4 regions of the Streptomyces sp. LARHCF249 genome follow, and region 1 is predicted to be linked to each of the others. Evidence: riboswitches for the same ligand, from Rfam matches in the RefSeq annotation. Region 1 holds a riboswitch; each other region holds the start of a gene.
The links. Region 1 has a riboswitch for cobalamin ahead of ACIPUC_RS31205 (cobalamin biosynthesis protein). Riboswitches for the same ligand answer to the same signal wherever they lie in the genome.
Positions count from the first base shown of each region.

Region 2: it holds a riboswitch for cobalamin, as region 1 does, so the genes downstream of both, ACIPUC_RS21965 (ribonucleoside-diphosphate reductase subunit alpha) here and ACIPUC_RS31205 (cobalamin biosynthesis protein) in region 1, are expected to answer to the same signal.
Region 3: it holds a riboswitch for cobalamin, as region 1 does, so the genes downstream of both, ACIPUC_RS23045 (energy-coupling factor ABC transporter permease) here and ACIPUC_RS31205 (cobalamin biosynthesis protein) in region 1, are expected to answer to the same signal.
Region 4: it holds a riboswitch for cobalamin, as region 1 does, so the genes downstream of both, ACIPUC_RS03655 (ABC transporter substrate-binding protein) here and ACIPUC_RS31205 (cobalamin biosynthesis protein) in region 1, are expected to answer to the same signal.

Region 1 is NZ_JBIXJQ010000013.1:156,329-161,977, forward strand. It holds gene ACIPUC_RS31195 (putative cobaltochelatase) at 1-1,044, opposite strand, end outside; partial or broken gene ACIPUC_RS31200 (cobyric acid synthase) at 1,052-2,812, opposite strand; gene ACIPUC_RS31205 (cobalamin biosynthesis protein) at 2,809-3,768, opposite strand; cobalamin riboswitch at 3,806-3,956, opposite strand; gene ACIPUC_RS31210 (hypothetical protein) at 4,064-4,285, opposite strand; gene ACIPUC_RS31215 (anion permease) at 4,314-5,582, opposite strand.
Region 2 is NZ_JBIXJQ010000007.1:217,714-223,362, reverse strand. It holds gene ACIPUC_RS21985 (carbon starvation CstA family protein) at 1-684, shown strand, start outside; gene ACIPUC_RS21980 (CstA-like transporter-associated (seleno)protein) at 681-878, shown strand; gene ACIPUC_RS21975 (Uma2 family endonuclease) at 933-1,517, opposite strand; gene ACIPUC_RS21970 (GNAT family N-acetyltransferase) at 1,596-2,090, shown strand; adenosylcobalamin-variant (AdoCbl-variant) riboswitch at 2,155-2,231, shown strand; gene ACIPUC_RS21965 (ribonucleoside-diphosphate reductase subunit alpha) at 2,385-4,772, shown strand; gene ACIPUC_RS21960 (ribonucleotide-diphosphate reductase subunit beta) at 4,772-5,649, shown strand, end outside.
Region 3 is NZ_JBIXJQ010000007.1:449,479-455,127, forward strand. It holds gene ACIPUC_RS23030 (ATP-binding cassette domain-containing protein) at 1-520, opposite strand, end outside; gene cbiQ (cobalt ECF transporter T component CbiQ) at 517-1,266, opposite strand; gene ACIPUC_RS23040 (energy-coupling factor ABC transporter substrate-binding protein) at 1,270-1,614, opposite strand; gene ACIPUC_RS23045 (energy-coupling factor ABC transporter permease) at 1,614-2,309, opposite strand; cobalamin riboswitch at 2,339-2,536, opposite strand; gene ACIPUC_RS23050 (flavodoxin family protein) at 2,716-3,501, shown strand; gene ACIPUC_RS23055 (AMIN-like domain-containing (lipo)protein) at 3,547-4,053, opposite strand; gene ACIPUC_RS23060 (hypothetical protein) at 4,223-4,840, shown strand; gene ACIPUC_RS23065 (L-serine ammonia-lyase) at 4,895-5,649, opposite strand, start outside.
Region 4 is NZ_JBIXJQ010000001.1:751,962-757,610, forward strand. It holds gene ACIPUC_RS03645 (ABC transporter ATP-binding protein) at 1-386, opposite strand, end outside; gene ACIPUC_RS03650 (FecCD family ABC transporter permease) at 383-1,444, opposite strand; gene ACIPUC_RS03655 (ABC transporter substrate-binding protein) at 1,441-2,442, opposite strand; cobalamin riboswitch at 2,489-2,628, opposite strand; gene ACIPUC_RS03660 (DUF4352 domain-containing protein) at 2,679-3,215, shown strand; gene ACIPUC_RS03665 (glycoside hydrolase family 18 protein) at 3,381-4,715, shown strand; gene ACIPUC_RS03670 (winged helix DNA-binding domain-containing protein) at 4,823-5,649, opposite strand, start outside.

The DNA.
Region 1 (5,649 bases):
CGGGTCCGGCTCGGGCTCGTTCTCCGGCTCCTCGTCCGGGAACCGGTCGAGGATCTCGTCCAGCTTGTCCTCGTCCAGCCCCGGCGCGTCGAAGGGGTTGCGCCGCCGCCGGTGGGGGAGCGCCAGCAGAGCGGCCTGCCGTACGTCCTCCTTCAGTACGTCGGTCCGCCCGGCCCAGGCGGCCAGCGCGGTCGCGGTCCGGGCCATCACGATGTCCGCCCGCATGCCGTCGACCTCGAAGCCGGCGCAGGTCGCGGCGATCCGGAGCAGCGCGGTGTCCCCGAGCCGGACCTGCGGGAGCAGCGCCCGCGCCGCCACCACCCGGGCGCGCACCTCGTGTTCGTCATCGGCCCAGCGGGTCGCGAAACCGGCCGGGTCGTCCTCGTAGGCGAGCCTGCGGCGCACGACCTCGACGCGCTGGGCGGGCTCGCGGGAGGCGGCGACCTCGACGGTGAGCCCGAAGCGGTCCAGGAGCTGCGGCCGCAGCTCGCCCTCCTCGGGGTTCATCGTGCCGACGAGCAGGAACCGTGCGGCGTGGCGGACGGAGACGCCCTCGCGCTCCACATACGAGGCGCCCATCGCGGCGGCGTCAAGGAGAACGTCCACCAAGTGGTCATGGAGGAGGTTCACTTCATCGACGTACAGGATCCCGCGGTGCGCGTCGGCGAGCAGGCCGGGCTCGAAGGCCTTCACGCCTTCCGCCAGGGCCCGTTCGATGTCGAGTGCCCCGACGAGGCGGTCCTCGGAGGCCCCGACGGGCAGCTCCACCACGCGGGCGGGCCGGGCGGCGCCGGGTCCGGGCTCGTGCGGGCCGTCCGGGCAGGCCGGGTCGGGCGCGGCCGGGGCGCACGAGAACCGGCATCCGGGAACCACGTCGACCTGCGGCAGCAGCGCCGACAGCGCGCGCACGGCCGTGGACTTGGCGGTGCCCTTCTCGCCGCGCACGAGCACACCGCCGACCGCCGGGCTCACGGCGTTGAGCAGGAGCGCCAGCCGCAGGTCGGTCTGACCGACCACTGCGGTGAACGGATAGGGCGTGCTCATGCGTTGCTCACTCCTTCGAAGCTGCGGACCGTTCCCGGGGCTCCGCCCCGGACCCCGCGCCCCAAACGCCGGCGGGGCTGGATGTGGCTGATGCCGCCTGCCCGGCGCGGCTGGACGGCGCGCAGCGCCATCTCAGCCGCGCCGGCGTTTGAGGCGCGGGTCCGGGCAGCGCCCGCCCGCGGCGAAGCCGCACATCGGTACTGCGGGAAGGGGCGGGGTGGGGGAGAGCCCCGCAGGGCCCGGCCCCTCACGGCGCGCCCGGGGGGAGGAAGGGGAGGCCGGCAGGGGCACCGCCCTCGATCAGGCTCAGCAGCGCAGCGGTGTCGGCGTGCTCCTCGATCAGGTCGCCCAGCAGGTCCAGCTGCTCCTCCCGCAGGGCGGCGAACGAGGTGTCCGGGGCCGGGACGAAGCGGCGGCCCGCAGCCGAGGCCACCTCGCGGAGGAACGCCCGGCGGAAGCCGTCCGACTCCAGCGACCCGTGCCAGTGCGTCCCCCACACCGACCCGACCCGGCAGCCGTCCAGGAAGGGGGACCCGCCCAGGACTTCGGCCACCCCGTGGTGGATCTCGTAGCCGGAGACCTCCTCGCCCAGCGCCGAACCCGCCGGCCGCGCCAGGGTCTTCTCCCGGTCGAAGCGGACGCGCACCGGCAGCAGCCCGAGCCCGTCCACCGACCCGGCCCGCGATTCGACCTCGTCCTCGATGTGCTCGCCGAGGACCTGGAACCCGCCGCAGATGCCCAGCACCGGCCGCCCCTCGGCGGCCCGCCGCAGCAGCGCGTCCGCGAGCCCGCGCTCCCGCAGCCACTCCAGCGCCCTGACCGTCCCGCGCGTCCCCGGCACGACGACGAGGTCCGCGTCGGCCAGTTCCTCGGCCCGGTCCACGAACCGCACGACCACCCCCGGCTCCGCCGCGAGCGCGTCGACGTCCGTGAAGTTCGACATCAGCGGCACCGCGCACACCGCGACCCGCAGCACGTCCTCGCCCACGGGCGGCGCCACCACGGACTCCCGTACCGCTCCCCGCAGGGAGACCCGGAGCCCGTCCTCCTCGTCGATGCCCAGCCCGTGCTGGAACGGCAGGACCCCGTACGTGGCCCGCCCGGTCAGGCCGCGCAGCATCTCCATGCCCGGCTCCAGCAGCGTGACGTCACCGCGGAACTTGTTGACCAGGTATCCGGCGATCAGCGACTGGTCCTGCGCCGACAGCAGAGCCGTCGTACCGAAGAAGGAGGCGAAGACCCCGCCCCGGTCGATGTCCCCGACCACGACCACCGGGAACCGCGCGGCCCGCGCGATGCCCATGTTCACGATGTCGGTCCGGCGCAGGTTGATCTCGGCCGGACTCCCCGCCCCTTCGCAGATCACGGCGTCATACGTGCCCCGCAGCTGCTCCAGGCAGTCCGTGACGATGCCGAGCAACTGCTCCTGCCTGCCCCCGTGGTAGCCGCGGGCGCTCATCTCGCCCACCGGCCTGCCCAGCAGCACCACCTGGCTGCTGCGGTCGCTGCCCGGCTTGAGCAGGACCGGGTTCATCAGCGCGGTCGGCTCCACGCCGGCCGCCTGGGCCTGCATGGCCTGGGCGCGGCCGATCTCGGCGCCCTCCAGGGTCACGAAGGAGTTCAGCGACATGTTCTGCGCCTTGAAGGGCGCCACCTTCACGCCCTGGCGGGCCAGCCAGCGGCAGATGCCCGCCGTGACCACGCTCTTGCCCGCGTCCGATGTGGTTCCCGCGACCAGCAGTCCGCCGCCGCGCTTCGCGCCGCTCATGCGCGCCCCCTCCGTGATGTACGCGAGACCAGCGTCCGGGCCGCCACACAGGCCCCGAGCGCCAGCCAGGTCACCTGCCGCGACAGCCGTACCGCCCGCTCGATGTCCGCGACCTCCACCGGCCGCCCCGCCTCGCCGTTCAGCACCGCCCGGTGCTCGACCCGCCCCCCGTACGCCAGGGTGCCGCCCAGCCGTACGCCGAGCGCCCCCGCGAAGGATGCCTCCACGGGGCCGGCGTTCGGGCTCGGGTGCTCGGCGGCGTCCGCACGCCAGGCCCGTACGGCTCCCCGCCGGTCGGGACCGGCCAGTACGGCGGCCAGCGCGGTCAGCCGGGCGCCCGGCCAGCCAGCCAGGTCGTCGAGCCGGGCCGAGGCCCAGCCGTAGCGAAGGTAGCGGGGGGACTTGTGGCCGACCATCGCGTCCAGGGTGTTCACGGCGCGGAAGGCCAGCAGTCCGGGGACCCCGGCGACGGCGCCCCACACCAGGGCACCGACCACCGCGTCGGAGGTGTTCTCCGCGACCGACTCCACGACGGCGCGGGCCATCTGCTGCTCGTCCAGGGCGTGCGGGTCGCGCCCGCACAGGTGCGGCAGCCGCTCCCGGGCCACCTCGGCGTCCCCGGCGGCCAGCGCGCCGCCGATGGCGCGGGCCTCGCGGCCCAGCGAAGTGCCGCCGACGACGGCCCAGGTGGCGGCGGCGGTCAGGGCGATACGGGCGGCCGCGGGCCGGGAGCGCACGGCGCGGGCGCCCAGCGCGCCGGCGGCGGCCGCGCCCCCGGCGCAGACCAGGGTGTGCAGGAGGCCGCGGGCGCGGTCGTCGCGCCACAGGGCGCGTTCGACTGCGGCGGCGGCTCGTCCGAAGGCGGCCACGGGGTGCCCTCGGCGCGGATCCCCCAGGATCCGGTCGCCGATCAGGCCCGCCGTGACGCCGTACGCGAAGACGCGATCGGCACGCATGGTGGCAGGTATGTCCTCACTCAGGGTCCGCGCCCTGGTTCGACGTGTCCGGTGGCGAGAGTTCCTGGCTCCCGGGTCGCACTCGGCCGAGTGCCCCGGTGACAGTGGCGGGACCGCGCCGGATTCGCACCGGACTTCCTCTCCATGCCGCCGTGTTGGCTCGGGCAGTCCACCACGCACCGCGAATGCCCGTCAACTCGCCGTTGACCTGCGGCGGTGCGGCGGCCGGGAGGCGGCGGGGTACGCGAAAGCTCCCCCCGGGAGAAACCCGGGGGGAGCCTTCACGCGTGACGTCTCAGACGACGATCAGGTAGATCCCGTACGCCACGGCCGCCGCGCAGAGCGCGAAGCAGGCGTACGCGCCGCTGCGGGCCAGGGTGGCCGCGCCGCCCTGCTCGGTGGCGGCCTCGTGCTTGGACAGGCCCACCAGGCCGAGGGTGAACAGGGCCACGAGGGCGACGGTGGCGGAGAGGCTGACTCCGAACACGGAGCCGAGTGCTTCCCAGTCGATCTTCATACCGCTGATTCCTCTGTCGTTCTCGGGGTCAGACCGCCGCGGCCGGAGCCGCAGGCGTCGCGGTCGAGGCCGGGATGGTGGCCTTGAGGTCCTCGTCGGTCACGGCGGCGGTCGTACCGGCCGCGGCGACGGTCGGCGGGACGGTGACGGCCGCGATCGCCGTGGTGACGACACCCGGCTCCTCGGTGCCGGCCGCCGGCACGTCGTTGACGTTGGTGTGGTCGATGACCTGGCGGCGCGAGATGAACCAGATGGCGAGGCAGGAGCCGACCAGGAAGACCGTGACGGCGGCGATGCCGACGTCACCGGTGCGCATGACCAGCTCGGCGCCCGCCGAGACGAGGGCGGCGGCCGGCAGGGTCAGGCCCCAGGCGATGAACATGCGGGTCGCGGTGGACCAGCGGACCACACCGCCCTTGCGGCCCAGGCCCGCACCCATGACCGCGCCGGAGCACGAGTGGGTGGTGGAGAGCGAGAAGCCGAGGTTCGAGGAGGCCAGGATGACCGTGGCGGCCGAGGTCTGGGCGGCGAAGCCCTGCTGCGGCTGCAGGTCGGTCAGGCCCTTGCCCATGGTGCGGATGATGCGCCAGCCGCCCAGGTAGGTGCCGAGCGCGATCGCGAGACCGGCGGAGAGGATGACCCACACCGGCGGGTTCGCGTCGGGCGCGATCGCGCCGCCCGCGATGAGCGCCAGGGTGATGATGCCCATCGTCTTCTGCGCGTCGTTGGTGCCGTGCGCGAGGGAGACGAGTCCGGCCGAGGCGATCTGACCGGCGCGGTAGCCCTTGGCCGAGGTCTTCTCGCCGACCTTGTTGCCGAACTTGTACGTGACCTTCGTGGCCAGCATCGCCGCCAAACCGGCGACGAGCGGGGCCGCGATCGCCGGGATCAGCACCTTGGTGACGAGCGTGTCGCCGTTGACCGCGCCGAGGCCGGCCGAGGCGACCGCGGCACCGATCAGGCCGCCCATCAGGGCGTGCGAAGAGCTGGAGGGGAGGCCGACCAGCCAGGTGAGGAGGTTCCAGAGGATCGCGCCGACCAGGGCGGCGAAGATCACCTCTGGCTGGATGCCTTCCTCGTTGACCAGGCCCTTGGAGATCGTCTTGGCGACCTCCACGGACAGGAAAGCTCCGACGAGGTTGAGCACGGCGGACATGGCCACCGCCGTCTTGGGCTTGAGGGCGCCGGTCGAGATGGTGGTAGCCATCGCGTTGGCTGTGTCGTGGAAACCGTTCGTGAAGTCGAACACGAGAGCGGTGATGATCACGATCCCGAGGAGAAGCGTTATGTGCTCCATTTACCCAGGCTTCTGTTTGACGTCAGTGGCTCGGCGACCGTAGGCAACCTGGATGAACGGAAGGTGA
Region 2 (5,649 bases), on a different contig from region 1:
ATGCTCCAGGACACCCTGGGCAACGTCCACAAGTCCTTCAAGGACGTCAGCTGGAAGCCGGGCGTGTGGCTCGCCAGCGCCATCGTGGTCGGCGGCTGGGGCTACTTCCTGTGGGTCGGCGTGAAGGACCCGCTGGGCGGCATCAACCAGCTGTTCCCGCTGTTCGGCATCGCGAACCAGCTGCTGGCCGCCGTCGCCCTGGCGGTCTGCACGACGCTGCTGGTGAAGTCGGGGCGGCTCAAGTGGGCCTGGGTGACGGCGGTTCCGCTGGCCTGGGACGCCACGGTGACGCTCACCGCGAGCTACCAGAAGATCTTCTCCGAGGACGTCCGGGTCGGCTTCTTCGCCCAGCGCGACAAGTACCAGGCCGGCATCGACGCGGACAAGGTGCTGCCGCCCGCCAAGAACATGGAGGAGATGCAGACCGTCGTCACCAACGCCACGGTGGACGGGGTCCTGTGCGCCCTCTTCGCGCTGCTGATCATCATCGTGCTGGCCGACGCGGGCCGCACCTGCTTCAAGGCGATCAGCAACCCGGAGTCGGCGAAGCTGGCCGAGGTCCCGTGGACCGAGTCGAAGATCATCGCTCCCGCGGGGCTGATCCCGACCGCCGAGGAGAAGGCCGAGCTCGCCGCGGCGGGCCTGGACTCGGGCGGCGGGCAGGTCAAGGAGCCGGTGGCATGACCTCCCTGCGGGAGCGGCTGGCCAAGGTCCGGTACTACGTCCGCGAGTTCTCCGGCGAGGCGGCCTACGACCGGTACGTCGCCCACGCCCGCGGCCACGACCCGGACGCGCAGGTCATGACCCGCCGCGCCTTCGAACGCGCCCGCACGGACGCCCGCGAGGCGGATCCCCGCGAGGGCTTCGGCTGCTGCTGAGCCCCTCGCACACCGAAGGCCCCGCCGCGTTCTGCGGCGGGGCCTTCGGGTCGTTCAGCGCACCCAGTCCTTGAGGGGCTCGGTCTGGAGGGTGATGCCGACGGGCTCGGGGAGCGCGATGTCCGTTCCGTACGGCACGATGTGGATGCTCTCGTACCGACGGCCGTTGGGCTGGCTGTAGACGGAGACCTCACACTTGGCCCGGTCGATCAGCAGGTAGACGGGAATGCCTGTCTCGGCGTAGGCCCTGGGCTTCTCGACATGGTCCCTACGGTGGGTGTCGGAGTCCCACGAGGTCACCTCGACGACCATGAGAATCGGAGCGGGATCCACCCAGTCGCCCTGCCCTACGAACGCATGGGACGGCGCCAGCACCGCGTCCGGGATAGCCCGTCCTTCCCGGTATTCCTGGGCGGTGATCCCCTGCGCTCCGTGCAACCAGAGCTCCGGCCGGTGCTGCATGCAGATCCGGGTGAGCCACTGGATGATCATCTGGTGGTCGCCATCCGGCATGGCCTTGCTCCTGATTACCCCGTCGATGAATTCGAGCCGCGTTCCCTCCCTCTCGCGCGCCGCTATCCGTGCGACGGCTTCGAAGTCCTCAGTCAGCATGTGCGGACGTTCGGTCATCACGGTCATGCCTCGCTCACCTTCATCGACGGTGCTGTCTCCGACGATAGCGCCGGGCACCGACACCCGTCCGGCACACTCGACCCCATGGACATAGTGATCAGGGCGGCCCGGCCCGCCGAGTACGAGCAGCTGGGGGAGATCACCGCGCAGGCCTACGTGGGCGACGGCCTCCTCGGCTCCGGTGAGGCGTTCTACGCGAAGGTCCTGCGCGATGTCGCCGGGCGGGCCGCCGACGGGGAGGTGCTCGTGGCCGTCGAGCAGGGGACCGTCCTCGGCGGGGTGACCTTCGCCCCGCCCGGGAGTCCGCTGTGCGACATCGCCGGGCCCGGCGAGGCCGAGTTCCGGATGCTGGCCGTCTCCCGCGAGGCCCGCGGACGCGGCGCCGGCGAGGCCCTGGTGCGCGCCTGCATGGCCCGCGCACGGGAGCTGAAGGGGGTCACGCACCTGGTGCTGTCCACCCAGCGCGGCATGACGGGGGCCCAGCGGATCTACGAGCGGCTCGGGTTCATCCGGACGCCGGAGCGGGACTGGGCGCCCGTTCCCGGGCTGACCTTGCTCACGTACCGTCTGGAGCTGTAGACGCACCGACACAACATGTGGGGGGTCGCTCATCCGCGGCCCCCCACATGTATGCTCAAGCCTGCTGTCGCCGCAGGGGAATCCGGTGTGAATCCGGAACTGTCCCGCAACGGTATGAAAAGTCCGAGGACCTGCCGACAGCGCATCCGGCTCGACCGAACCGGGTGCCGATACGTCCGGGCCTCGCGGTTGGGCCGGTGGACGCCATGCGGTCGACGCGTTCCCGTCACGCCCGCATGCGCCTCCCCGTGCCCGCCCGCCGTCGACCGGGCCGAGCGAGGGAGAGCTCCCGCCGTGACCATCGCGCCTTCCGCACCGCGCGCCGAGTCCGTTTCTGGCGACAACACCGAGGGCCCGGGGGCCACGCTGCTGCGTACCCTCACCGAACTGACGGCGGACCTCCCCGACACCGACCCCGGCCGCGTCGCCGCCGCCGCACTGCGCGGCCGCAGCTCCGCCGCCGACGAGGCCGAACTGCGCGGGCTGGCCACCGAGGCCGCCGCCGGCCTGATCTCCGAGGACCCCGCGTACTCGAAGCTCGCCGCCCGGCTGCTGACGCTGGCCGTCCGCGACGAGGCCGCCGGCCAGGGCGCCACCTCCTTCTCCGCGTCCGTCGAGGTCGGGCACCGCGAGGGGCTCATCGCCGACCGCACGGCCGAGTTCGTACGGGCCCACACGGCCCGCCTGGACGCGCTGGTGGAGCACACCCTCGCCGAGGGCGCCGACGACCGCTTCGGCTTCTTCGGCCTGCGCACCCTGCACAGCCGCTACCTGCTGCGCCACCCGATCACCCGCCAGGTCATCGAGACCCCGCAGCACTTCATGCTGCGCGTGGCCTGCGGCCTCGCCGCCGACGAGTCCGTCCCGGCCGTCGAGGAAGTGGCCTCGCTGTACCGGCTGATGAGCCGCCTCGACTACCTGCCGTCCTCCCCCACGCTCTTCAACTCCGGCACCCGGCACCCGCAGATGTCCTCCTGCTACCTGCTGGACTCCCCGCTGGACGAGCTCGACTCGATCTACGACCGCTACCACCAGGTCGCCCGCCTCTCCAAGCACGCCGGCGGCATCGGTCTCTCGTACTCCCGCATCCGCTCCCGCGGTTCGCTGATCCGCGGCACCAACGGCCACTCCAACGGCATCGTGCCGTTCCTGAAGACCCTCGACGCCTCCGTCGCCGCCGTGAACCAGGGCGGCCGCCGCAAGGGCGCCGCCGCCGTCTACCTGGAGACCTGGCACGCGGACATCGAGGAGTTCCTGGAGCTCCGCGACAACACCGGTGAGGACCAGCGCCGTACGCACAACCTGAACCTGGCGCACTGGGTGCCGGACGAGTTCATGCGCCGCGTGAACGCCGACGCCGACTGGTCGCTGTTCTCCCCGGCCGACGTGCCCGAGCTCGTCGACCTGTGGGGCGATGACTTCGACGCCGCCTACCGCAAGGCCGAGGCTGCGGGCCTCGCCCGCAAGACCATGCCCGCCCGCGACCTGTACGGCCGGATGATGCGCACCCTCGCGCAGACCGGCCAGGGCTGGATGACCTTCAAGGACGCCTCCAACCGCACGGCGAACCAGACCGCCGAGCCGGGCACCGTCGTCCACTCCTCCAACCTGTGCACCGAGATCATCGAGGTCACCGACGACGGCGAGACGGCCGTCTGCAACCTCGGCTCGGTCAACATGGGCGCCTTCGTGGTGGACGGGGAGATCGACTGGGAGCGCCTGGACGAGACCGTCCGCACCGCCGTGACCTTCCTCGACCGCGTGGTGGACATCAACTTCTACCCGACCGAGCAGGCCGGCCGCTCCAACGCCCGCTGGCGCCCGGTGGGCCTGGGCGCGATGGGCCTCCAGGACGTCTTCTTCAAGCTGAAGCTGCCCTTCGACTCCCCCGAGGCGAAGGCCCTGTCCACCAAGCTCTCCGAGCGCATCATGCTGGCCGCGTACGAGGCCTCCTGCGACCTCGCCGAGCGCAGCGGCCCGCTGCCGGCCTGGGAGCAGACCCGCACCGCCCGCGGCGTCCTGCACCCGGACCACTACGACGCGGAGCTGAACTGGCCGGAGCGCTGGGACGCGCTGCGCGCCCGCGTCGCGAAGACCGGCATGCGCAATTCGCTGCTGCTGGCCATCGCCCCGACGGCGACGATCGCCTCGATCGCCGGCGTGTACGAGTGCATCGAGCCGCAGGTCTCCAACCTCTTCAAGCGCGAGACGCTGAGCGGCGAGTTCCTCCAGGTCAACGCGTACCTGGTGGACGAGCTGAAGCAGCTCGGCGTGTGGGACGCCCAGACCCGCGAGGCGCTGCGCGAGTCCAGCGGCTCCGTCCAGGGCTTCGGCTGGATCCCGGCCGAGGTGCGCGAGCTGTACCGCACGGCGTGGGAGATCCCGCAGCGCGGTCTGATCGACATGGCGGCGGCCCGTACCCCGTTCCTGGACCAGTCGCAGTCGCTGAACCTGTTCCTGGAGACGCCCACCATCGGCAAGCTCAGCTCGATGTACGCGTACGCCTGGAAGCAGGGTCTGAAGACCACGTACTACCTGCGCTCGCGCCCGGCGACGAAGATCGCCCGCGCCGCGTCCGGCTCCGCCGTCCCGGCCGCCGCCGCTCCGCTCCCGCAGGCCGTCGACGCCGACGCACTGGCCTGCTCCCTTGAGAACCCCGAGTCCTGCGAGGCCTGCCAGTAATGAGCACCACCCAGTCCGCCAAGAACCTCCTGGACCCGGGCTTCGAGCTCACGCTCCGCCCCATGCGCTACCCGGACTTCTACGAGCGCTACCGGGACGCGATCAAGAACACCTGGACGGTGGAGGAGGTCGACCTCCACTCGGACGTCGCCGACCTGGCGAAGCTGACGCCGGCCGAGCAGCACATGATCGGCCGTCTGGTCGCGTTCTTCGCGACGGGCGACTCGATCGTCTCGAACAACCTGGTGCTGACGCTGTACAAGCACATCAACTCCCCGGAGGCGCGCCTGTACCTGTCGCGCCAGCTGTTCGAGGAGGCCGTGCACGTCCAGTTCTATCTGACGCTGCTCGACACCTACCTGCCCGACCCGGACGACCGGGCGGCCGCCTTCGACGCGGTCGAGGAGATCCCCTCCATCCGCGAGAAGGCGCAGTTCTGCTTCCGGTGGATGGACTCCGTCGAGAAGATCGAGCGGCTGGAGACGCAGGCCGACCGCCGCCGCTTCCTGCTGAACCTGATCTGCTTCGCCGCGTGCATCGAGGGCCTGTTCTTCTACGGCGCCTTCGCGTACGTGTACTGGTTCCGCTCCCGCGGCCTGCTGCACGGCCTGGCCACCGGCACCAACTGGGTGTTCCGCGACGAAACCTGCCACATGAACTTCGCGTTCCAGGTTGTGGACACGGTCCGCAACGAGGAGCCGGAGCTCTTCGACGACGCCCTCCAGCAGCAGGTCACCGACATGCTGAAGGAGGCCGTGGAGGCGGAACTGCAGTTCGGCCGCGACCTGTGCGGCGAGGGCCTGCCCGGCATGAACACCGAGTCGATGCGCGAGTACCTCGAGTGCGTCGCGGACCAGCGCCTGGTCCGCCTCGGCTT
Region 3 (5,649 bases), on a different contig from region 1:
CCGGGTCCAGACCGGCCGTCGGCTCGTCCAGGATCAGCACCCGCGGAGCCATCGCCACCGCCCCCGCGATCGCCGCGCGCTTGCGCTGCCCGTACGAGAGGAGGTGGGTCGGCCGGTCCCGCAGCGCCGTGATGTCCAGCGCGGCGAGGGCGGAATCGACCCGCTCGCGGACCTCCGCGACCCCCAGGCCCAGGTTCATCGGCCCGAAGGAGACGTCCTGTTCCACCGAGGCCGCGAACAGCTGGTCGTCCGGGTCCTGCACGACGAGCTGGACCGCCGTCCGCAGCCGGGTCAGGCCGGCCCGGCCGTACGTCACCACCGTGCCGTCGAGGTGCAGCGCGCCCGTGCCCGGCTTCAGGCCGCCGCTCAGCAGCCGCATCAGCGTGGTCTTGCCGCTGCCGTTGCGGCCGAGCAGGACCAGCGCCCGGCCCTCGGGGATCCCGAAGTCCAACCCGGAGAGCACGGCGGGCCCGTCCTCGTACGCGTAGCCCGCGCCCACCAGTTCCACCAACGGCCTCACAGGTACAGCTCCTTCAGCACGAGAGTGACGGCGGCCAGCCCGGTCAGCAGTGCGCCGGACCAGGTCAGGAACCGCCAGGACAGCGGGGACTCGGGGACCAGCACCCGCAGCGCGCCGTCGTAGCCCCGCCCGGCGAGGCCCGACTGGAGCCGCGCCGCGCGGTCGAAGGCCCGTACGAACGAGGTCGCGGCGAGCCCGGCCGCCGAACGCCACGCCGCGGCCCGGCCGGTGGTGCCGAGCCGGGCCGCCTGGGCCTGGCGGATCCGGGTGAGGGAGTCGAGCAGCAGGAACCCGATCCGGTACATGACCAGGGCGACGTCCACCACCGGGGCCGGGACCCCCGCCCGCACCAGCCGCGGCAGTACGTCCGAGACCGGGGTGGTGAAGGCGAACAGCAGCACGCCGAGCGAGGCCGCCGAGGTGCGCAGCAGCAGCTCGGCGGCCTGCCGGGGGCCGTCCGGGGCCAGCGAGACGAACCCGGCCGGCCCGCCCACGGCGACCAGCAGCGGCAGCGCCCCGGTGAAGCAGAAGCCGAGCGGGATCCGGAAGGCCCGCCACAGCTGCCGCCCGGCGACCCCGGCGGGCCCGAGGAGCACGCACAGGGTGGCCGCGCCGACGAGCGGCCCGCCGGGCCAGGGCGGCAGGCACACCGCGGTGACCGTCAGCCCGATTCCCAGCAGTGCCTTCTCCAGCGGATGGCGGTGGCGCCAGCGGCTGCTGTGCGCCGCCGCGTCGATCGGCAGCACCGGCTACGACTCCGTGGCGGGAGCCTCGGCGGCTGCCCTGGCCTCCGCGGCGGCCGCGCCCTGGCGGCGGCCCCTGCGGACGCCGAAGTAGTACGCGAGCACGCCCGCGCCCAGCGCCGCCTGCAGGGAGAACAGCGCCGACTCGATCTCGGCGGAGGGCGGTTCGTACAGCGGCGTGAACCACGGCTCGTAGTCCGGCTGGAGCTCGGTGATGGCCGCCTCGGCCTGTCCGTCGGCGCCGGTGAACGGCTCCTCCTTGTCGTCCCCCAGCCCCAGCGCGAGCGGGAGGACGGCCAGCGCCGCCACCAGGAGCACCAGCAGGGAGTTGATCTTCGCGTTCCTGGTCATCAGGCCGTCGCCTTCCGCTGCTTCTCGGATCCGGTGAGCTTGGCAACGCCCAGCCGGACCAGGTCCGACTTGCTGGACTGCATCAGCAGGCGCATCACGAGCACGGTCAGCAGTCCCTCGCTCACCGCGAGCGGGATCTGGGTGAGCGCGAAGATCTCCGCGAACTTCACCAGCGCGCCGGTGAACCCGGTCGCCGCGTCGGGGAAGGCCAGCGCCAGCTGGACGGAGGTCACGCAGTAGGTGACCAGGTCGGCGAAGAACGCGCCGAAGAACACCGCCGCCATCAGCGGCAGGTCGAACTTCCGCAGCAGCCGGTATACGGCGTAGCCCGCCCAGGGCCCGGCGACCGCCATCGAGAAGACGTTGGCGCCGAGGGTGGTGAGCCCGCCGTGTGCCAGCAGCAGCGCCTGGAAGAGCAGGGTGATCGTGCCGAGCACCGCCATGATCGGCGGCCTGAAGAGGATGGCCCCGAGGCCGGTTCCGGTGGGGTGGGAGCAACTTCCCGTCACCGAAGGGATCTTCAGGGCGGACAGGACGAACGTGAACGCGCCCGAGGCGCCGAGCAGGAGCGTGCTCTCGGGATTGGCCTTCACCTCGCGGGTGAGGGCCCGGACGCCGTGGACGACGAAGGGGGCGGACGCGGCGGCCCAGGCGGCCGCGTGCAACGGGGGTAGGAACCCCTCGGCTATATGCATGAGTGGGGAGACCTCTCCAGCACCTCGTGGATGGACAACGCGCCCCGGCCGGTCTCCTGGCTCACGGGTGCTGATGCCCGGGCTCCGCCTTCCCGGGGCCGTGCGGTGTCCCGCGCGGGCCCAGTGGCTTCCCGCAAGGGGTGTGGAGCCGGACTTCCCGATCACAGTGGCGAGGGCCGCACCGGTTTCCCACCGGTTTCCCGAACACCAAGGCCCGCTGACCCTAGTCGGACGCACGGACCGGTAACAACCCGCCTCGAACGGGCCACGAGACGGCCGGATCCCATGTGCCGGTCAGCGGCCGCGGCCACGCCGGCGCCATCCGCGCCAACGGCACCCGCCCGCGGGTGAGTTCGCGGCTCCGGCGACGGCCGGACGGGGCCCGTCCCGCCGCGTCGTCCCGCTCATGCGGCCGGGACGGGCCCCGTACGGGCGCGGCCCGGTGGCGGCCCCGGGCGGCCCCGCACAGGCTGGGACCGTGGCTGCCGACTACGACTACTCAGACCTGACCGCCGTCTACGTGAACTGCACGCTCAAGCGCTCGCCCGAGACGAGCAACACCGACGGGCTGATCGAGAAGAGCCGTGCGGTCATGGCCGCGGCGGGCGCCCGGACCTCGCTGGTCCGCGCCGTCGACCACGACATCGCGACCGGCGTCTGGCCGGACATGACCGAGCACGGCTGGGAGAGCGACCAGTGGCCGGTCCTCTACAGCCAGATCATGGACGCCGACATCCTCGTCCTCTGCGGCCCGATCTGGCTCGGCGACAACAGCTCCGTGATGAAGCAGGTCATCGAGCGGCTCTACGCCTGCTCCTCGCTCCTGAACGAGAGCGGGCAGTACGCCTACTACGGGCGCGTCGGCGGCGCGCTGATCACCGGCAACGAGGACGGCGTCAAACACTGCTCCATGAACATCCTCTACAGCCTCCAGCACCTCGGGTACGCGATCCCGCCGCAGGCCGACGCCGGCTGGATCGGCGAGGCCGGGCCGGGGCCCTCCTACCTCGACCCGGGCTCGGGCGGCCCCGAGAACGACTTCACCAACCGCAACACCGCCTTCATGTCGTGGAACCTGATGCACCTGGCCGCCCTGCTGAAGCGCTCGGGCGGCATCCCGGCCCACGGGAACCAGCGCTCGCTGTGGGACGCCGGCTGCCGCTTCGACTTCCCGAACCCCGAACACCGGTAGCGGCCCGGGCCGGGCAAGGGCCCGGGCCTGTCGGACGGGCAGGGTTCAGTGCGCGATGTCCACGACGAACCGCTCCGGTGAGTGCAGGGCGTAGGCGCGGTAGTACGGCAGGGTGTCGAAGGCGGCGCCGAAGGTCACGTACCCCTCGAAGTCACCGGTCAGGGCGAGACCCTTGAGCTTGCTGAGGTAGATCTTCTGGAGCCTGGGTCCCTGGTAGGTGCTCTCCCCCGCGTCGGTGTGCGCGGCGGCGGGGTTGAGGCGGATCTCCAGGAAGTACTTCCCGGCCAGCGGCACGGGTTTGCCGGACCCGTCGTAGATCAGCTGCGGGACGGGAGTGACGGTGACCGTGGGGACGTACCCCTGCGTGTCGATGACGATCCGGTCGTACGTGGCGTGCCCGCCCCAGCGGGCGTTGACGACGAGCGGGGTCTGGGTCTGGGCGGTGGCGGCGGTGGCGGTGGTGGCGGCCGAGGCAGGCGCGGCGAACGAGAGGCAGGCGGCGAGCAGAGCGCCGGATGCCAGGGCCACGAACTGCCGGAGACGTGCGTGGATCATGACGTCCCCTCGATTCTCGAGAGACGGGGACTTGTGACACAGCCTAGGACGCCGCCGTGGACCTCGCAGTTCCACTTCCTGTCCGGCTTTTTCGCCGGTGCGCAACGGCCTTTGATGGCAGGGTGGTTGAGTGGAGAACCGGCCCCGCTCGACAGGAGAGAACCGGATGCGTCGTCCCCGTTTTCCCCGCCGCGCGGCGGTCGCCGCGGCCCTCGTCCTGGCAGCCGCCGCCTGCGGCGGCGACGCGGACCGCGAGGTCTCACAGGAGGGCAGGGGCGGCTACCCGTGGAAGGCCACGGACGAGATCTGCAACGTGCTCCCGTACGGCGAGCTCGCCGACCCGCTGGGCGCGCGGGAGGAGGCCGCGGACCGGGTCAAACGGACCGGCGGGGGCGCCCCGGGCGTCCAGTGCGTCCAGCCGCTCGTCGAGACCGGCCCGGCGAAGTACGGGAACGTCAGGGTCGAGCTGGACCTCGCCTACACCGAGGGCGTCGACTTCGCGAAGGACGTCTTCGCCAGGGCCCGGGAGAACACGCGCACGGAGAATCCCGGCACCGACCTCGCCGAGGTGAAGGGCGTCGGCAAGGAGGCCTACCGGTTCGGCTTCAACAGGTCGGACGACCGGCGCCAGGTGCGCGAGCTGCGCCTCCGGGACAGCAACCTGATGATCGACATCACCGTCACGGCCGAGGCGCGCTCGCTGCCCACCCCCGAGAGCCTCAAGGCGTTCGACGCGTCCGTGGAGGACTTCGCGAAGGGCTGTCTCAAGGCCCTGCGCACATGACGGCAGGGGCCCGGCGCGCACGCGCGCCGGGCCCCGAACGTCAGCTGCCGTGCGTCAGCACTCGATGACGTTGACCGCGAGGCCGCCGCGGGCGGTCTCCTTGTACTTGACCTTCATGTCCGCGCCGGTCTCCTTCATGGTCTTGATGACCTTGTCGAGGGAGACCTTGTGGCTGCCGTCGCCGCGCATGGCCATCTTCGCCGCGGTGACCGCCTTGACCGCCGCCATGCCGTTGCGCTCGATGCACGGGATCTGGACCAGGCCGCCGACCGGGTCGCAGGTCAGTCCCAGGTTGTGCTCCATGCCGATCTCGGCCGCGTTCTCGACCTGCTCCGGGGTGCCGCCCAGGACCTCGGCGAGGGCGCCGGCCGCCATCGAGCAGGCCGAGCCGACCTCGCCCTGGCAGCCGACCTCGGCGCCGGAGATCGAGGCGTTCTCCTTGAACAGCATGCCGATCGCGCCGGCGGCGAGGAGGAAGCGGACCACGCCGTCCTCGTCCGCGCCCGGCACGAAGTTCGTGTAGTAGTGCAGGACCGCCGGCAGCACACCGGCCGCGCCGTTGGTCGGGGCCGTCACGACCCGGCCGCCCGCCGCGTTCTCCTCGTTGACCGCCATCGCGTAGATGGTCGTCCACTCGCTGCGGTGCATCATCGGGTCGCCCTCGGTGCGCAGCTGGCGCGCGGTGGAGGCGGCCCGGCGCTTGACCCGCAGCCCGCCCGGGAGGATGCCCTCGCGGGACATGCCGCGCGCGACGCAGGACTGCATGACGCGCCAGATCTCCAGCAGGCCCTCGCGGATCTCGTCCTCGG
Region 4 (5,649 bases), on a different contig from region 1:
AAGCGCTTGTGCGGGCTGCGCCCCATGGCGACGACCTCGCGGACGGTCAGCCCGAAGGTGCCGCTCGCGTCCTGGGGGACGACCGCCACGCGCCGCGCCCGGTCCTTGACCGTGAGCGCGCCCGCGTCGGCGCCGTCCAGCAGGACCCGGCCGGCGGTGGGCCGCAGGGTGCCGTAGACGCAGCGCAGCAGGGTGGTCTTGCCGCTGCCGTTGGGGCCGACCACGCCGACCGTCTCGCCGGGACGGGCGGTGAGCTCGACACCGTGCAGCAGCGTGTGCCCCTCGGTCTCGTAACGCACGCCCTGGACGGCGAGTTCCAGCGCCGTCGAATGCGTCCGCGTCCGCGTCTGCGCCTGCGCCTGCGCCTGCGCCGCGTTCCCGGTCATCCGGTCATCCCCTCGGTGCGGGTGGAGCGCCGCAGCATCCACAGGAAGAACGGCCCGCCGACGAGGGCGGTGACCACGCCGACCGGGATCTCCTCGGGCGCCGCGGCCGTACGGGCGACCAGGTCGGCCAGTGTCAGGAACACCGCGCCGCCCAGCGCGGCCACCGGCAGCAGCGCCCGGTGCCCGGCGCCGACGACCATCCGGGCGGCGTGCGGAATCATCAGCCCGACGAACCCGATCGCCCCGCTGTAGGCCACGAGTACGCCGATGACGAGGGAGGTGAGGACGAACGCGGCGGCCCGGAAGCGCCCGGTGTCCAGGCCGAGGGTGTGCGCGCCCTCCTCGCCCGCGAGCAGCAGGTCGAGCGGCCGGGCTAGGGCGACGAGCAGGCCGGTGCCCGCGAGCAGGGCGACGGCGGGCAGGGCCAGTTCCTCCCAGCGGGCCCCGCCGAGCCCGCCGAGCGTCCAGAAGAGGACGGAGCGGACCTGGTCGGGGTGCGCGGCGAGCACCAGGACGAGGCTGGTGAGGGCGGACAGGATGTACTGGACGGCGACCCCGGCGAGGATCAGCCGGCCGGTGGTCATGGCTCCCCCGCGCCGGGCCATGGCGTAGACGGCGGCGAGCGCGCCCAGCGACCCGGCGAACGCGGCGGACGGCACGCCGAGCCGGCCCAGGAAACCGGCCGTGCCCGCCGCCCCCGCGACACCGGTGCCCGCGCCGAAGACGATGACGAGGACGGCCCCCGCCGAGGCCCCGGACGAGGCTCCGAGCAGGAAGGGGTCGGCGAGCTGGTTGCGCACGAGGGCCTGGAGCACGGTGCCCGCCACGGCGAGCCCGGCGCCGACGACGGCCCCGAGGAGCACCCTCGGCATCCGGACGTCCCACACGATGGAGGCGAACGCCCCGGTGCGCCTCTCGCCCGTCAGGCCGCCGAGCACGATGTCGATGACCTGGCCGGGCGCGATCCGTACCGGCCCCAGGGCCAGCCCGGCGACGGCGGACGCCGCCAGCAGGGCTGCGAGGAGGACGAGGACGGCCGGGGTCCGGCGCCGGCTCACGCGGCGTCGGGGTGCAGCTGGCGGCCCAGTGACTCGACGGCGTCGGCGACGCGCACGCCGAGGACGGCCGAGGAGAGCGGAAGGACGACGAACCGCTGGTTCTTGATCGCGGGAACCTGGGCGAGGGCCGGGTCGTTCAACAGGCGCTGCTTCTTGGCTTCGACGGTGGTGCTGCCGTAGTCGTAGATGAGGACGACCTCGGGCTTGCGCTCGATGACCTTCTCCCACGACACGTCGCCGAAGGTGTCCTTGAGGTCGGCGAAGACGTTCGTCCCGCCGGAGAGCGAGACGATCTCGTTGCCGATGCCGTCGCCCCCGGCGGTGTAGGCGGAGGCCTCGCCGGAGTCGTAGACGAAGACGGACGGCCGGGGCTTTTCCTTCACCCGGGCGGTCACGGTGTCGATGCGGCGCTGCTCGTCCTCGATGAGCTTCGTGCCGCGCTCGGGCACGCCGAAGGTCCGCGCCACTTCGGTGATCTCGGTCTTGAGCTGGTCGAGGCCGACCGGGCCTCCGGCGCAGTTCTCGACGTTGAGCCGGGAGTTGATGCCGGTCTTGGCCAGCCCCTCACGGTCGCGGCCCTGCCCCTTGTCGAAGGCGCTGGAGTAGCCCCCGTAGACGAAGTCGGGGTTGGCGCCGAGCAGGATCTCCTTGGAGGGGTACCCCTTGGCCAGCACCTTGATCCTGTCGTATGCGGGCCGGTAGGCGGGCAGCACGGCGTCGTCGAGGTAGGCGGAACCGGCGATCCGGTCCTCCAGGCCGAGGGCGAGCAGCACCTCGGTGGCGTGCTGGTTCATGGTCACGGCGCGCTGCGGCGGTGCCTGGTAGGTGCTGCTCACGCCGCAGTTGGTGACGGTGTACGGGAACCCGGGCGCCTCGGCGGACGATCCCGCGGCCTTGGCCTGCCGTTCGGCGGGGGAGCCGGCGCAGGCGGCCAGGGGTATCAGGAACGCGAGGGGGGTGAGCGCGCGCAGGACGGCGCGGGCGCGGTGACGCGACATGGCAGAGCCTCTCCGGGGGATCCGCGTCCCCTGGTCGACGTGAAGGAGCGAGCAGAGGCGGTGCGTCAGTGTCTGACTCCCGGCCTTCCCCGCGGGGAGGGCCGGTCACAGTGGCGGGACCGCACCGGAATCGCACCGGTTTCCTGTCCTGCACCGCCTTGGTAACGCGGCCCAGTCTGCCAGAGTGGATCTTCCTGGGTGGCGGGACCCCCGGGCCGGGGAGGATCGTGGACAGGGTGATCGGTGGATCAGCGGGTGCCCCCGCGCCCCGGCGCTCCCTGCGCGGCGCGCCGGCCGCGCTGGCGCTCGTGCTCGTGCTCGCGCTCCTCGGCCTGGCGCTGCTGGGCGCGGCCCCCGGCGGGTCGGGGGAGACGGTCTCCCTGGCGGGGAACGAGCCCGGCCAGCGGCTCGACGTCACCCTGGTCCAGGTGGTGGACCCGGCGAGCCCGGCCGATCCGGAGGGCCCGGCTGCCGACGCGTCGACCCGGCTGCTGGCCGTCCGGTTCCGCCTGGAGAACACCGGTACCGCCGTGTACAAGGACTCCCCCGCACCGTCCGCGCACGTGCTGGACACGGCCGGGAAGCGGTTCGCCGGGCTCAACAGCCCGACGACGGCCGGGGCCTCCTTCCCGGACACCGTCACCCTCAGCCCCGGCGGATCGGCCGAGGGCTTCGTCACCTTCAGGCTTCCGGAGGACGCCGCCCCGGCGGCCGTCCAGTTCGCCCTGAACGGCGGCCTGGCCGACGACGTCGGCCAGTGGAGCCTTCCGTAACCCCCGTAACACCCGTGCCACCCGTGCCACCTCGTGCACCCCGTAACACCACCCGTGGCAGGCGGGTTTCCGCCGCCCCCTTGACCGCTCTGGTCCAGACCAATAGTTTCCGGCATGCACCGCGCACGCGCTCACGCCCCGCTCCCGCATCCGCAAAGGAAGCCCATGCGCCGCAGCATGCTCGGCAGGCTGGCCGTCGCCGCCTGCTCCCTCTCCCTGCTGACCGCCTTCGCACCCGCCGCCGGCGCGGCGCGGGACGAGGCGGCGGGCGGTCACCACCGCTCGTACAAGAAGGTCGGCTACTTCACCCAATGGGGCGTCTACGGACGGGACTTCCAGGTCCAGGACCTGGAGAAGAACGGCTCCGCCGGCAAGCTCACCCACATCAACTACGCCTTCGGCAACGTCAGCGCCGAGGGCAAGTGCTTCACCGGGAACGTGCCCGGCGAGGCCGACGCCTGGGCCGACTACGTCCGCCCGCTCGACGCCGAGAACTCCGTGGACGGGGTCGCCGACACCTGGGAGCAGCCGCTCGCCGGCAACTTCAACCAGCTCCGCGAGCTCAAGGCCAAGCACCCGGGCCTCAAGGTGCTGATCTCCCTGGGGGGTTGGAGCTGGTCCACGCACTTCTCGGACGCCGCGCTGACCCCGGCCTCCCGCAAGGCGCTCGTCGAGTCGTGCATCGACCTCTACATCAAGGGCAACCTGCCGCAGGACGGCGCCCGCGGGGGCGCGGGCGCGGCCGCCGGGGTGTTCGACGGGATCGACCTCGACTGGGAGTGGCCCGGCTCCGCCGGTGACACGGACACGAAGTTCCGGCCCGAGGACAAGCGCAACTTCGCCGAGCTGGTCAAGGAGTTCCGCACACAGCTCGACGCGTACGAGCGCAGCCGGAACCGGCCGTCGCCGTACGAGCTGACGGCCTTCGTCCCGACCGCGCCCGCCAAGATCGACGCGGGCTTCGACGTCCGCCGGATCATGCGCGACCTCGACTTCGTGACCCTCCAGGGCTACGACTTCCACGTCTCCGGCGAGCCCACGACGGCCCAGCAGTCCGCGCTCTACGCCCGGGGCGACTTCAGCGTGGACGGCACGGTCGACGCCTGGCGGCGGCGCGGCGCGCCCGCGCACAAGCTGGTGATGGGCATGCCGTTCTACGGGCAGGGATGGACGGGCGTCAGCGGCGGCGGGGACGGCATGGGGCAGCCGGCCACCGGACCGGCGCCGGCCACCTGGTCGGCGGGGTACGAGGACTACAAGGCGCTGAAGAAGCTGGCCGGCTCCGGGACCTACCAGATCCACCGGGACCGGCGCGGCGGGCACGCCTGGCTCTTCGACGGCACCACCCTGTGGACGTACGACGACCCGCAGGTGCTGCGGACCAAGACCGGCTACATCCGCGAACACGGCCTCGGCGGCGCGATGTTCTGGTCGCTGGACGCGGACACCGCCGACGGCGAGCTGTTGACGGCCGTGGACCGGGGCCTGCGGGGCCGCTGACCCGGGTCTGCGGGCCCGCACTGACCGGCGCCGCCGGGCCGCGACTTCGGATCCGGCCCGGCGGCGCCCTCCAGGTGCGCCGCCCCGCGTGCGTCCGCCGCGCCGGCTCAGCGGGGAGACGCGCCGATCCGTACGCGGTCGCTGTCGTGGTCGGAGAGGAACGACGCCAGCTCACTCCCTTCCTCGGCGACGGCGGCGCGGTCGCCCCGGGAGAAGCGGCGCAGCGGGGTCACACTCACGGTGCCGTCCGTCACGCTCCAGGTCGCGGCGACCCGGCCGTCGACCAGGACGACGCGGGCGCCGGCGACCGACAGGCCGCGGTGGGCGTCGTCGATGATCCGGGTGCGGTCGTGGTAGCCGAGGAGCGCGTTGTCGAACGCCGGCAGGAAGCGCACCGGGGCGGGGGTGTCGGGGTCGGGGCGCGGCGCGTCCGGGAGGTCCAGCAGTTCCCGTCCCCGCTCGTCGCGGAAGGAGGCGAGCTCCTCGCGGAGCGCGGCGACGGCGGCCGGCAGTCCGGCGAGGCCGCACCAGGCACGCAGGTCGGCCGTGGCGGCCGGGCCGTAGGCGGCCAGGTAGCGCCGTACGAGCGCCCGGCCGACCGGATCGGAGCCGTCCGGGCACGGCGGATCGATCTCGCGGCCCAGCCAGGAGGAGAGCAGTACGTTGCGCACGCCCGCCCGCGTCCGCCACAGCCCGCGCGGCGGCAGCTGCGCCACCGGGAGGAGGGCGGCGATCAGCATCTCCCCCAGGGCCCGCGTCCCCGGCGCCGGCCAGCGCCCGGCGAGGGCCCGCGCGAGCTCGGTCATCGAGCGCGGCTCGCCGTCGGCCATCACCGCCCGGCCCGCCGCGGCGAGTTCCTCGAGGTCCGTCCCGGCGAGCTCGCGGCGGTAGGTTCCGAGCACCCGCTGACGCAGCATGCTGTCGTGGCGGGCCC